Regions from separate parts of the Pseudomonas sp. GW821-FHT09E04 genome, predicted to be linked through region 2. Evidence: riboswitches for the same ligand, from Rfam matches in the RefSeq annotation. Region 2 holds a riboswitch; each other region holds the start of a gene.
The links. Region 2 has a riboswitch for cobalamin ahead of AC07N4_RS00690 (TonB-dependent receptor plug domain-containing protein). Riboswitches for the same ligand answer to the same signal wherever they lie in the genome.
Positions count from the first base shown of each region.

Region 1: another riboswitch for cobalamin. It lies ahead of cobO (cob(I)yrinic acid a,c-diamide adenosyltransferase); the one in region 2 lies ahead of AC07N4_RS00690 (TonB-dependent receptor plug domain-containing protein).
Region 3: another riboswitch for cobalamin. It lies ahead of cobW (cobalamin biosynthesis protein CobW); the one in region 2 lies ahead of AC07N4_RS00690 (TonB-dependent receptor plug domain-containing protein).

Region 1 covers NZ_JBWKOR010000002.1:26,456-29,724, reverse strand. The annotation lists gene AC07N4_RS06380 (PQQ-dependent sugar dehydrogenase) at 1-335, opposite strand, end outside; gene AC07N4_RS06375 (hypothetical protein) at 402-986, opposite strand; cobalamin riboswitch at 1,153-1,378, shown strand; gene cobO (cob(I)yrinic acid a,c-diamide adenosyltransferase) at 1,460-2,071, shown strand; gene AC07N4_RS06365 (cobyrinic acid a,c-diamide synthase CobB) at 2,068-3,269, shown strand, end outside.
Region 2 covers NZ_JBWKOR010000001.1:133,921-137,189, reverse strand. The annotation lists gene AC07N4_RS00700 (LysR family transcriptional regulator) at 1-296, shown strand, start outside; gene AC07N4_RS00695 (hypothetical protein) at 343-1,254, shown strand; cobalamin riboswitch at 1,363-1,568, shown strand; gene AC07N4_RS00690 (TonB-dependent receptor plug domain-containing protein) at 1,661-3,269, shown strand, end outside.
Region 3 covers NZ_JBWKOR010000001.1:713,275-716,543, reverse strand. The annotation lists gene AC07N4_RS03235 (CbtA family protein) at 1-366, opposite strand, end outside; gene AC07N4_RS03230 (CbtB domain-containing protein) at 378-575, opposite strand; cobalamin riboswitch at 698-918, opposite strand; cobalamin riboswitch at 1,649-1,858, shown strand; gene cobW (cobalamin biosynthesis protein CobW) at 1,958-3,031, shown strand; gene cobN (cobaltochelatase subunit CobN) at 3,035-3,269, shown strand, end outside.

The sequences.
Region 1 (3,269 bases), on a different contig from region 2:
ACCCAGCCACGTATCCCGTTGCCATCGTCCGGTTTCGGCGGGGCATTGGTTTCCGCCACCAGCACATCGCCATTGGGCAGCACGTAGAGCCAGCGCGGGTGATCGAGGTTTTCGGCGAATGCGGCCACTTGGGTGCCTGCGGCTGGCGTTGGTTTCGCACCCGCCGGCCAGCCGATCGCCGGGGCGATGTTCACCGTCGGGATCAGGGTCTTGTTCGGTTCGGGCAGTTTGGGAGACGGGCCGGTGCCGTCCGAGACTTGCAGGCTGGAGGATTCACCACAGGCGGTGAGCCCTCCGGCGAGTGCGATGACGAAAACGAGGTGGGGCTTGCGCATTACTGATCTTCCCTATGAATGCATTCCTAATCATAGAGAAGTGCGCGAGCCCGATGGTTCAACCGCTCAGCCGCGTGCCTCCTTGAACAGCACGGCAATGCCGGGGTGGTAGTTGCCGGCCTCGCTGCGCAATTTGCGATAGGCGTAGGGGAAATACCAGGCGACGGCGCAGGTGTGTTCCTTTTGCAGGTCGTCGACCATGTCCTGCAGTTCCTCGGGGCTGGCGCTGTGCTGGGCTTTCTGTGGGGCGACGAACAGGCAGCCGAGCTTGAGATCGCTGGCGTAGCTGATGCGCTTGGCGTCGCTGGTGATATCGGCCAGGGCCTGGGTCAGATTCAGGCTGTTGACGCGCGGCCAGCGTTGCGTCGCCTGGATGTAGGCGCGATCTTCGGCGCCGGCCAGGAACAGGTCGGCGCGGGCATTGCGCTCGCCTTCCTCGTTCTGCTTGCGGGTGGCGGTGTCGCGCAGGGTGACCAGTTCGGCCATCCACGCGGCGGCGGACAACAGGCCGAGGTTGGCTTTTTCGTCGTGCCAGTACGGCGTGTCGTTGTCGCCGCGCACGGCGTTGTAGCGGTCGATACAGTCAAACCAGCGTTCCAGCACCGGGCGCAGGAATTCCAGCCGCGGATTGCTGATGATCATGCCTTGCATGGTGCTCTCCCTTGTTATTGTGATGTGCTCTCTGCATTCAAAAAGCATGGCTCTTTGATATCACTGCTGACAGTGTGGCACAAGATTGGCGTCAGATAATTGATCGACGGCAGTTATTCGCTTTCAGGGGGCCTCTTCATTTGACGCTCCACCCCCAACCCTCTAACCTTCGCGGCTTGTTTCAGGTGCTCTGTGACCGCTGTCGACAGAGTGAAACAGGGAAGCCGGTGAGGCGGGTCTTCAAGCGAAGAACCATCACGATCCCGGCGCTGCCCCCGCAACGGTAAATGAGTAAAAGCTGCGTCTAATGCCACTGCTGCAAAGCGGGAAGGCGCGCAGCCAGGCCAAGGCCGCTCATGAGCCCGGAGACCGGCCTGATCCATCCAGCGGCATCACGGTGGGCGATGCCAGGCTTGTTGCCGTCTATTCTTGTGCCTGCCCGCCGTTATCCAGCCTCAACGGAGAGCTCCCCCATGACTGATTCCCCCGAACGCGACGAGCGCCACCTGGCGCGCATGCAGCGCAAAAAAGCCGTGATCGACGAGCGCATCGCCAATTCGCCAGACGAATGCGGCCTGGTGCTGGTGCTGACCGGCAATGGCAAAGGCAAAAGCAGCTCGGCGTTCGGCATGCTCGCCCGCGCCATGGGCCACGGCATGCAGTGCGGCGTGGTGCAGTTCATCAAGGGCCGCAACAGCACCGGGGAGGAACTGTTCTTCCGCCGCTTCCCCGAGCAGGTACGTTTTCATGTGATGGGCGAGGGCTTCACTTGGGAAACCCAGGATCGCCAGCGCGACATCGCCGCTGCCGAAGCTGCATGGGAAGTGTCCCGCGAACTGCTGCGTGATCCGTCGATCGGTCTGGTGGTGCTCGATGAGCTGAACATCGCCCTCAAGCACGGCTACCTCGATCTGGATCAGGTGCTCAGCGATCTGCAGGCCCGTCCGCCGATGCAGCATGTGATCGTCACCGGCCGCGCTGCCAAGCCGGAAATGATCGAGATGGGCGACACCGTCACCGAAATGGGCATGATCAAACACGCCTTCCAGGCCGGTATCAAAGCGCAGAAAGGCGTCGAACTTTGAATCAACCACGTCACTGCCCGGCGGTATTGATCGCCGCGCCGGCCTCCGGCCAGGGCAAGACCACTGTCACCGCCGCGCTGGCCCGTCTGCACCGCAATCAGGGGCGCAAGGTTCGCGTATTCAAATGCGGCCCGGACTTTCTCGACCCGATGATCCTCGAGCGCGCCAGCGGTGCGCCGGTCTATCAACTGGACATGTGGATGGTCGGCGAGCAGGAAAGTCGACGTCTGTTGTGGGAAGCCGCCGCTGAAGCCGATCTGATCCTGATCGAAGGCGTGATGGGCTTGTTCGACGGCACACCGTCGAGCGCCGACCTGGCGCGGCATTTCGGCGTGCCGGTACTCGGCGTGATCGATGGCACGGCCATGGCCCAGACCTTCGGCGCCTTGGCGCTGGGTCTGGCGCGCTACCAGCCGGACCTGCCGTTCGCCGGCGTGCTGGCCAACCGCGTCGGCACCGTGCGCCATGCACAGTTGCTCGAAGGCAGCCTCACTGAAGGTTTGCGCTGGTACGGTGCGTTGTCCCGGGAAACCGGGATCGAACTGCCAAGTCGCCATCTTGGCCTGGTGCAGGCCAGCGAGCTCAATGACCTCGATGTGCGCCTCGACGCCGCCGCCGAAGCGCTGGCCAGCACTTGCGAGGTAGCGCTGCCACCGGCCGTCGAATTCGCCGCACCTGAAATCGTGAATACCGAAAGGCTGCTCGACGGCGTGCGGATTGCCGTCGCCCGAGACGAGGCGTTTGCCTTCACCTATGGCGCCAGCCTTGATCTGTTGCGGGCGATGGGCGCGGAGTTGAGTTTCTTCTCGCCGATCCGCGATACGCAATTGCCTGAGGCCGACAGCTTGTACCTGCCCGGCGGTTATCCGGAACTGCACCACGTGGCCTTGTCGCAAAACGCCGACATGCTCAAAGCGATCCGCGCGCATCACGCCGCCGGCAAACCGTTACTCGCCGAATGTGGCGGCATGCTCTATCTGCTGGATTCGTTGACCGATGTCGAAGGCACCCGCGCTGATTTGGTCGGCCTGCTGAGTGGCGATGCCGTGATGCAGAAACGTCTGGCCGCGCTGGCCTTGCAAGAGGTCGAACTGCCGGAAGGCTTGCTGCGCGGTCACACTTATCACCATTCCCTGACCACCACCGAACTGACACCCATTGCCCGTGGCCACAGCCCCAATGGCGGGCGCGGTGCCGA
Region 2 (3,269 bases):
GCCTGACCAAAGACAGGGAGTTCGCCGTGCTGAGCAACCGCACCTGGCGCCTGGCGGACCTGGGTGCCAAACACATGTTGCTGCGCGAGGGCATCGGCTGGGGGAATATGCCGAAGCCGATGATTCAGGAGGATCTGGACAGCGGCCGACTGGTACAGCTGGATTTGTCGGAGTACACCAGCGGGCAATACACCTTCGATGCGATCTACCGTACCGATGTGCCACCGGGGCCGGCGGCGCGGTGGTTGATCGAGCGGTTTGTACAACAAGGCAAGGCGCACGTGACGGCTGTCTGAAGCGCCCGCGAAACCAATTGATATTTCACTGAAAAAAGAGCACGACATGGAGTTATCTTTGATCAAAGAAATGTTCGAGTATTCGGCTTACGCCATTCTCGGAATTCTGGGTCTGTTTATTTGTTTTTGCGGGTTGTTCGTTTGGCAAAGCCGTTTATTGCCAAGCCGGCTGAATGACATTGGTTGGAAAAGAGTTGATTACGCCTGGATCATCGCGGGCTCGATGGGCCTCATATTTCAATTTATCCAGGTTGGCCTGGACTCAAAGCTTTCAAACCTGAGAGTGGAAGAAACCTTTGGTCAGCTTTCTGCCCAGTCCCTGAATATCGCAGCAGACGAGTTAAGCGATGCCAGAATCTGCTTGCCAATTTCAGTGAAAAAAGACGACGTACTGGAGCGCGAATCAGCCCAGCAGCTCGCTAGCGCCTGTGATCTGTTTCAAAAAATTCGTCCTGTAAACCGCGTGGACACTAAAGTAGACAGAAACGTTTTCATGAATTACGACAGCGTTTTTCCAGAGGCTGAAAGATTTTCCGATCCGCTGATCGTTGAACAAGTGAAGCGCTTCAAACGGGCCTACGCCGATTACGAGGAACAGGCTCAGGCATTACACAAAACGCAATACGCTGCCTACGTCTACGAACGGTACCTGAAACTCCTTCAATTAATGGCAACACCTCTTCTGGTGGTCGCGGTTGCCCTCAGACTGGCCAAGGTGAAGGGTGAAATTCGATTAAAAACCCACCCTATGGAAAATAAACCGGACAACTCCATCTCCCCGCAAGCGCTGGCCAATGCGGTAAAGGGACTGGCAACTTCGGCCCAAGTGGACGACCTGGTCGTCAGGCTCAATAAACTCGAAAGTTCAAACCGGCTCAAACTGAACATTATCTTCATAATGATGTTTGTACTCGGCGCGGGGATTATCTCGGTGTTTATGCTCTCGAACGTTCACTAGAACCAGAACTTCAGTGATTCAATTATCAGGGTTTGCCGCAATCTCGCGCCTGCGTCGCAGGAGCTTTACATCCTTCAACGAAGTTGACGAGCGGTCATCCGAATGTTCAGATGCCGCCCTGTTTCAGGTGTCCCATGCCGCCGTGCATGGGGTGAAACGGGAAACCGGTACGTTCTTTTCGAACAAGTCCGGTGCTGCCCCCGCAACGGTAGGCGCGTGATGCTTTCGACACACCACTGTGGCCAGACGGCCATGGGAAGGTGAAAGCATCCATACGCGCAAGCCCGGAGACCGGCCTGAAATTCTGTTTGGCAAAATCCTGCGGTGGGCGGGCATGGGCCGGTGTCGGCGTGTGCGCGATGCCTTCTCCTGCATGCTCTTCTGCGAAGATCCTTTCGAGAAGATAATGATTCGACCTTTCAACACTCCGGCTCCATCCCTGTTGCTTGGCTGTCTGTTCAGCCCCCTGTTGCTGGCGGACGACGCGCCGCTCGAACTCACTCAGCAAATCGTTTCCGCACCGTCCGTGGAGTCCACGACCGTGGCCGACATGGCGCAATTCGGCAGCAAGGTCGAGATCGTCACCCGCGAGCAGATCGAGCGCGCCGGCCCCAGCGCCGATGTCAGCCGCGTCATGCAGATGTTCATTCCCGGCCTGTATGTCGCGCCGAAAAACGGCCCGTTCGACTACGGCACCTATTCCCAGCTGGGCGGGCGCAACGATGACACGCTGATCCTGCTCGACGGCGTGCGCCTGAACAATCGCCTGTACGGCGGCCTGTATCTGGACACCCTGCCGGCCAACGCCATCGAACGCATCGAAGTGCTCAAGGGCGGGCAGAGCCTGCTGTTCGGCACTCAGGCCGTGTCCGGCGTGATCAACATCGTCACCCGCAGCCCGCAGACTCGCAAAGCCTCCGGCGAAGTGAACATGGGCGTGGATACCTTCGGTGGCACCACCGAGGATGCGCGGGTCGAGAACATCTTCACCAACGGTTTCGGCGACCTGGGCTTGCTGGCCTACGTCAGTCATAACGTCTCGGACGGCTATCAGCCGTTTCGCAATCGCGACATCAAGAACGACAGCGAAAAGAAGCGCGCCTACGAAGTCACCACCTTCGGCGGCAAGGCGATTCAGTCCTTTGGCGACGACGCGCGCATGGAGCTGTTCTACCAATACGCCGACGCCAACCTCGACTTCGCCCGCCCGGTCGACAACCACAAGACCACCAACGACCGCGTCCAGCAGATCGCCACGGCGACCTTCGAACAGAACATCAACGAGCGCCTGAGCTATTTCGTCAAAGGCCACATCAACGACTGGGACACCCGCTACACGCGCATCAACAACACCGCCAATGGCGGCACCAGAACCATCAACCACAACGACTACTGGGGCTTCACCGACTGGGGCGTGCAGGCCGAAGGCAAAGCTGAATTGCCCGGCGGCCATGTGCTGGTGTTCGGTACGGACAACCAGTGGTTCAAAGGTCAGGACGATGTGCTGATCATCGACAATGACAAGGCCGAAGCCCACGCGCTGTACACCCAGTTGCGCCCGCAGATCGACGCCCTGCCCGACTGGCACCCGAGCATCGGCATTCGTCACGAAGCCATGAGCGGCGGCGACAGCGCCACGGTCGGCATGCTCACTTCGCTGTATGACCTCAATGAACACTGGGCACTGCGCGGCCAGTACGGCACCGCCTACAAACTGCCGAACGCCGAGCAACTGTTCGTCAACGAACCGGGTGACGAGTTGGGCAACCGCAACCTGAAACCCGAGAAAAGTCGCAATGCCGAACTGGGTCTCGACTATAAGGGCTTGCTGCTCGATCGCGAGTTCAGCGCCAGCGTCACCCTGTTCAAACGCAAGATCGACGACCTGATCACCCTCGACGACATCCAATGGGTCAACGGCCAGGGGCGGATCCAGATGCGCGGTTTCGAGGCGGACGCGAAACTGGCGCTCAACGAGCAATGGAGCCTGCAAGCGGACATGACTCGCAACCTCA
Region 3 (3,269 bases), 580 kb from region 2:
TGTCGGTGCGAGCACGAAAGTCGCGTAACCCGCCAGACCCCAGAGCAGGCCTTGCGACGTCTTGGTCGGCGCACGCAGGGTGTACAGACCGGCCAGCATCAGGGCGAAACCCACGGCCACGACCAGATTGCCGCCGGTAGTGGAAACCACGCGCTGCCAGCCGTCTTCCGGCTCCCAGGCTTCGGCATCGTGGGTGTGGGCGGCGGTGCCGGCGGCGTGTTCGTGAACGGCGGCAACCGGCTCGGCTTTCTCGAAGGTCTCTGCCTGAAGAATCAGCGGCGACACCCAGAAGCTTTGCAGCAACGTCAGGAGCAGGGCGGCCAGAAGGCCGGTGAAACCTGCGGTCTGCGCAATACGCTTGATCATGTCGTCAGGTCTCAGTGGCACGGGAACGCGGCGCTGTGGCGGGTATCGTGAGCGGCGTTGTGAACCGCTTCGATGTGCGAGAAACCGGCGAAATAGACCAGGCTGGCACCCAGGATCGACGCGAAGATCGCAGCGGTCAGGCGTTGGCTCAGGGTGGTGGTGCTGGAGATTTTGTCCGTGTTGCTGCCGGTGCTGCTGATGATCGACATGGCGCTTCCCTCTGGAGTGTCAGCGGGTGAACGGTGCGCATGAAAACCCCTGCGAGTCGGGCACGCAGAGGTTCGAACAGCGCCCGCCCACCGCGGGTTTGTTATGTTCAGTGACGCAAGATGCGTACTGTGTGTTGCGGGCCGGTCTCCGGGCTCACGAGGGGTGGCTGTCTGCCGACCTGCAAGCGTCACCTTCCCATGCCTGGGGGCACAGTGGATCTGACGCTTCGCTCGCTTACCGTTGCGGGGGCAGCACCGGACTGACATGGCTTTAGAGTAAAGCACATGATTCACCGGTTTCCCGTTTCACCCTTTGCAGGGCACCCGTAACAAGTTGTGTAGGAGACCATGGGTTGGGGAATTTAGTCAATTTTGTGGGCATATCCGTTTTTGTGGGCATATCCGTTGCTGCGGTTATGGCCACTTAGGGTTCCGCCCTTACGGCGGGTCACTTTTTCCAAACGCCCGGAGTGCCGGGGCAGGTCCACCAAAAAGGCTTTACCCTGACGTACGGCCCTCGCTGTGGCTCGGGTTCCTTCGCTCCGGGATTGATCCGGGGGCATCGCCTACGGTTTGCTTCGCTGCACCTCCTCTCGATGTGTTTGGCTTCGCCAAACGGTCGCTGCGCTCCCACCCCCGGATCAATCCCTCCACTCAGCCTGCCGACGGGCCTTGCGATCAAAAGCGGTACTTGAGCTAACGCTCATCGTGGTGAGGGGCTTTTGATCTGGCTTTTGCTCTGGCTCTGGCTTTTGATTTTTTGCCCCTTCGGCAGGCCGAGCAGAGGTGTTCATCAGGGGGTAGGCGCGTAGCGCCGTGCGGCGAAGCCGCATACATCGAGAGGAGGTGCAGCGAAGCAAACCGGAGGCGATGCCCCCTGATGGACACCGTAGCGAGGGAACACTGAGCCTAAGCGAAGTGCCGTACGCCGGGGCAAAAGCCTTTTGGTTCCTTTTTGGCGTTTGAAAAAGGGACTCGCTGTAAGAGCGAAACCGCCAGCGGCAGCACCCGAAGCAACGGATATGCTCTCGTTCCCAAACTCCACGAACCATTGACCCATCCCCACACCCTGCGTAGCCTTGCGCTTTCGAGGTTCTTCGGCCCACGCCGAAGCTAAGAAGGGAACGCGGTCCAAGCCGCGGCTGCCCCCGCAACTGTGAACGGTGCTGTTCGCTGCCACGCCACTGCCAGCTCAATCCAGAGCCAGCGGGAAGGCGCAGTAAACGCCGGGCCAAGGCCTGAACACCGTCAGCCAGGAGACCTGCCTCGTCACAGATTCTCACTTTCAACCGGGCGGGGTGATCCGGTGGCGAACTCTCCAGGCACGCACCCGTGTTGCCGGTCTCGTCCCGTATGCCCGCCACCTTGCCAAAGGGCATCCGATGAAAACACTGGCCAAACTCCCCGTCACCATCGTCACCGGCTTCCTCGGCTCGGGCAAAACCACCTTGCTGCGGCACATGCTCGACAACGCTCAGGGCCGCCGTATCGCGGTGATCGTCAACGAGTTTGGCGAGCTGGGCATCGACGGTGAAATCCTCAAGCAGTGCACCATCGGCTGCACCGAAGAAGAAGCCACCGGCCGCGTCTACGAACTGGCCAACGGCTGCCTGTGCTGCACGGTTCAGGAAGAGTTCTTCCCGGTGATGCGCGAACTGGTGGCCCGTCGCGGTGACCTCGACCACATCCTCATCGAAACTTCGGGCCTGGCTCTGCCAAAACCGCTGGTGCAAGCCTTCCAGTGGCCGGAAATCCGTAGCGCCTGCACCGTTGACGCGGTGATCACCGTGGTCGACAGCCCGGCCGTGGCCGCCGGCACCTTCGCCGCGTTCCCGGATCAGGTTGACGCCCAGCGCAAACTCGACCCGAACCTGGACCACGAATCACCACTGCACGAACTGTTCGCCGACCAACTGGCCAGCGCCGATCTGGTGATCCTCAACAAGGCCGACCAGACCAGCCCTGAAGACCTCGCTCGCGTACGCCTGGAAGTCGCCGAAGAGCTGCCGCCAGCGGTGAAAATCATCGAAGCCAGCAACGGCCGTCTGCCGCTGGACGTGCTGATCGGCCTCGGTGCCGGTTCCGAAGAGCACATCGACAGTCGCCACAGCCATCACGATCACCACCACGGTGAAGGCGATGACGATCATGACGACCACGATCACGATGCTTTCGATTCGATCTCCATCGAACTGCCGCAAGCCGACGAAAGCCTGTTGCTCGATGCGCTGACGCAACTGGTGGTTCAGCACGGCATCCTGCGGGTCAAAGGCTTCGCGGCGATCCCGAACAAGCCGATGCGCTTGCTGATCCAGGGCGTGGGCACGCGTTTCGACAAGCATTTCGACCGTCAATGGGGCGCCGATGAGGCACGTGTGACGCGTCTGGTGTTGATCGGCCAGGAACTGGACGCGGCCAAGCTCGAAGCGCAATTGCGCGCCGCGCTCAGCGTTTAAGCCATGCACCTGCTCAGGACCCAGCCCGGCGGTTTCGTGTCGGATGACAACATTGCCGATCTAGGACAAACCCCCGCCGAGCTGGTGATCCTGTGCAGCGGCGACTCCAGCCTTGCGCTGCTCGCCGAAGCCGCGCAGCAGCTGCCCGAAGATTACCCGAGCGTGCGGCTGGCCAACCCGATGCAGGTGCAGAACCATGCGTCGGTCGACCTCTACGTTGACGAAGTGCTGCGCCACG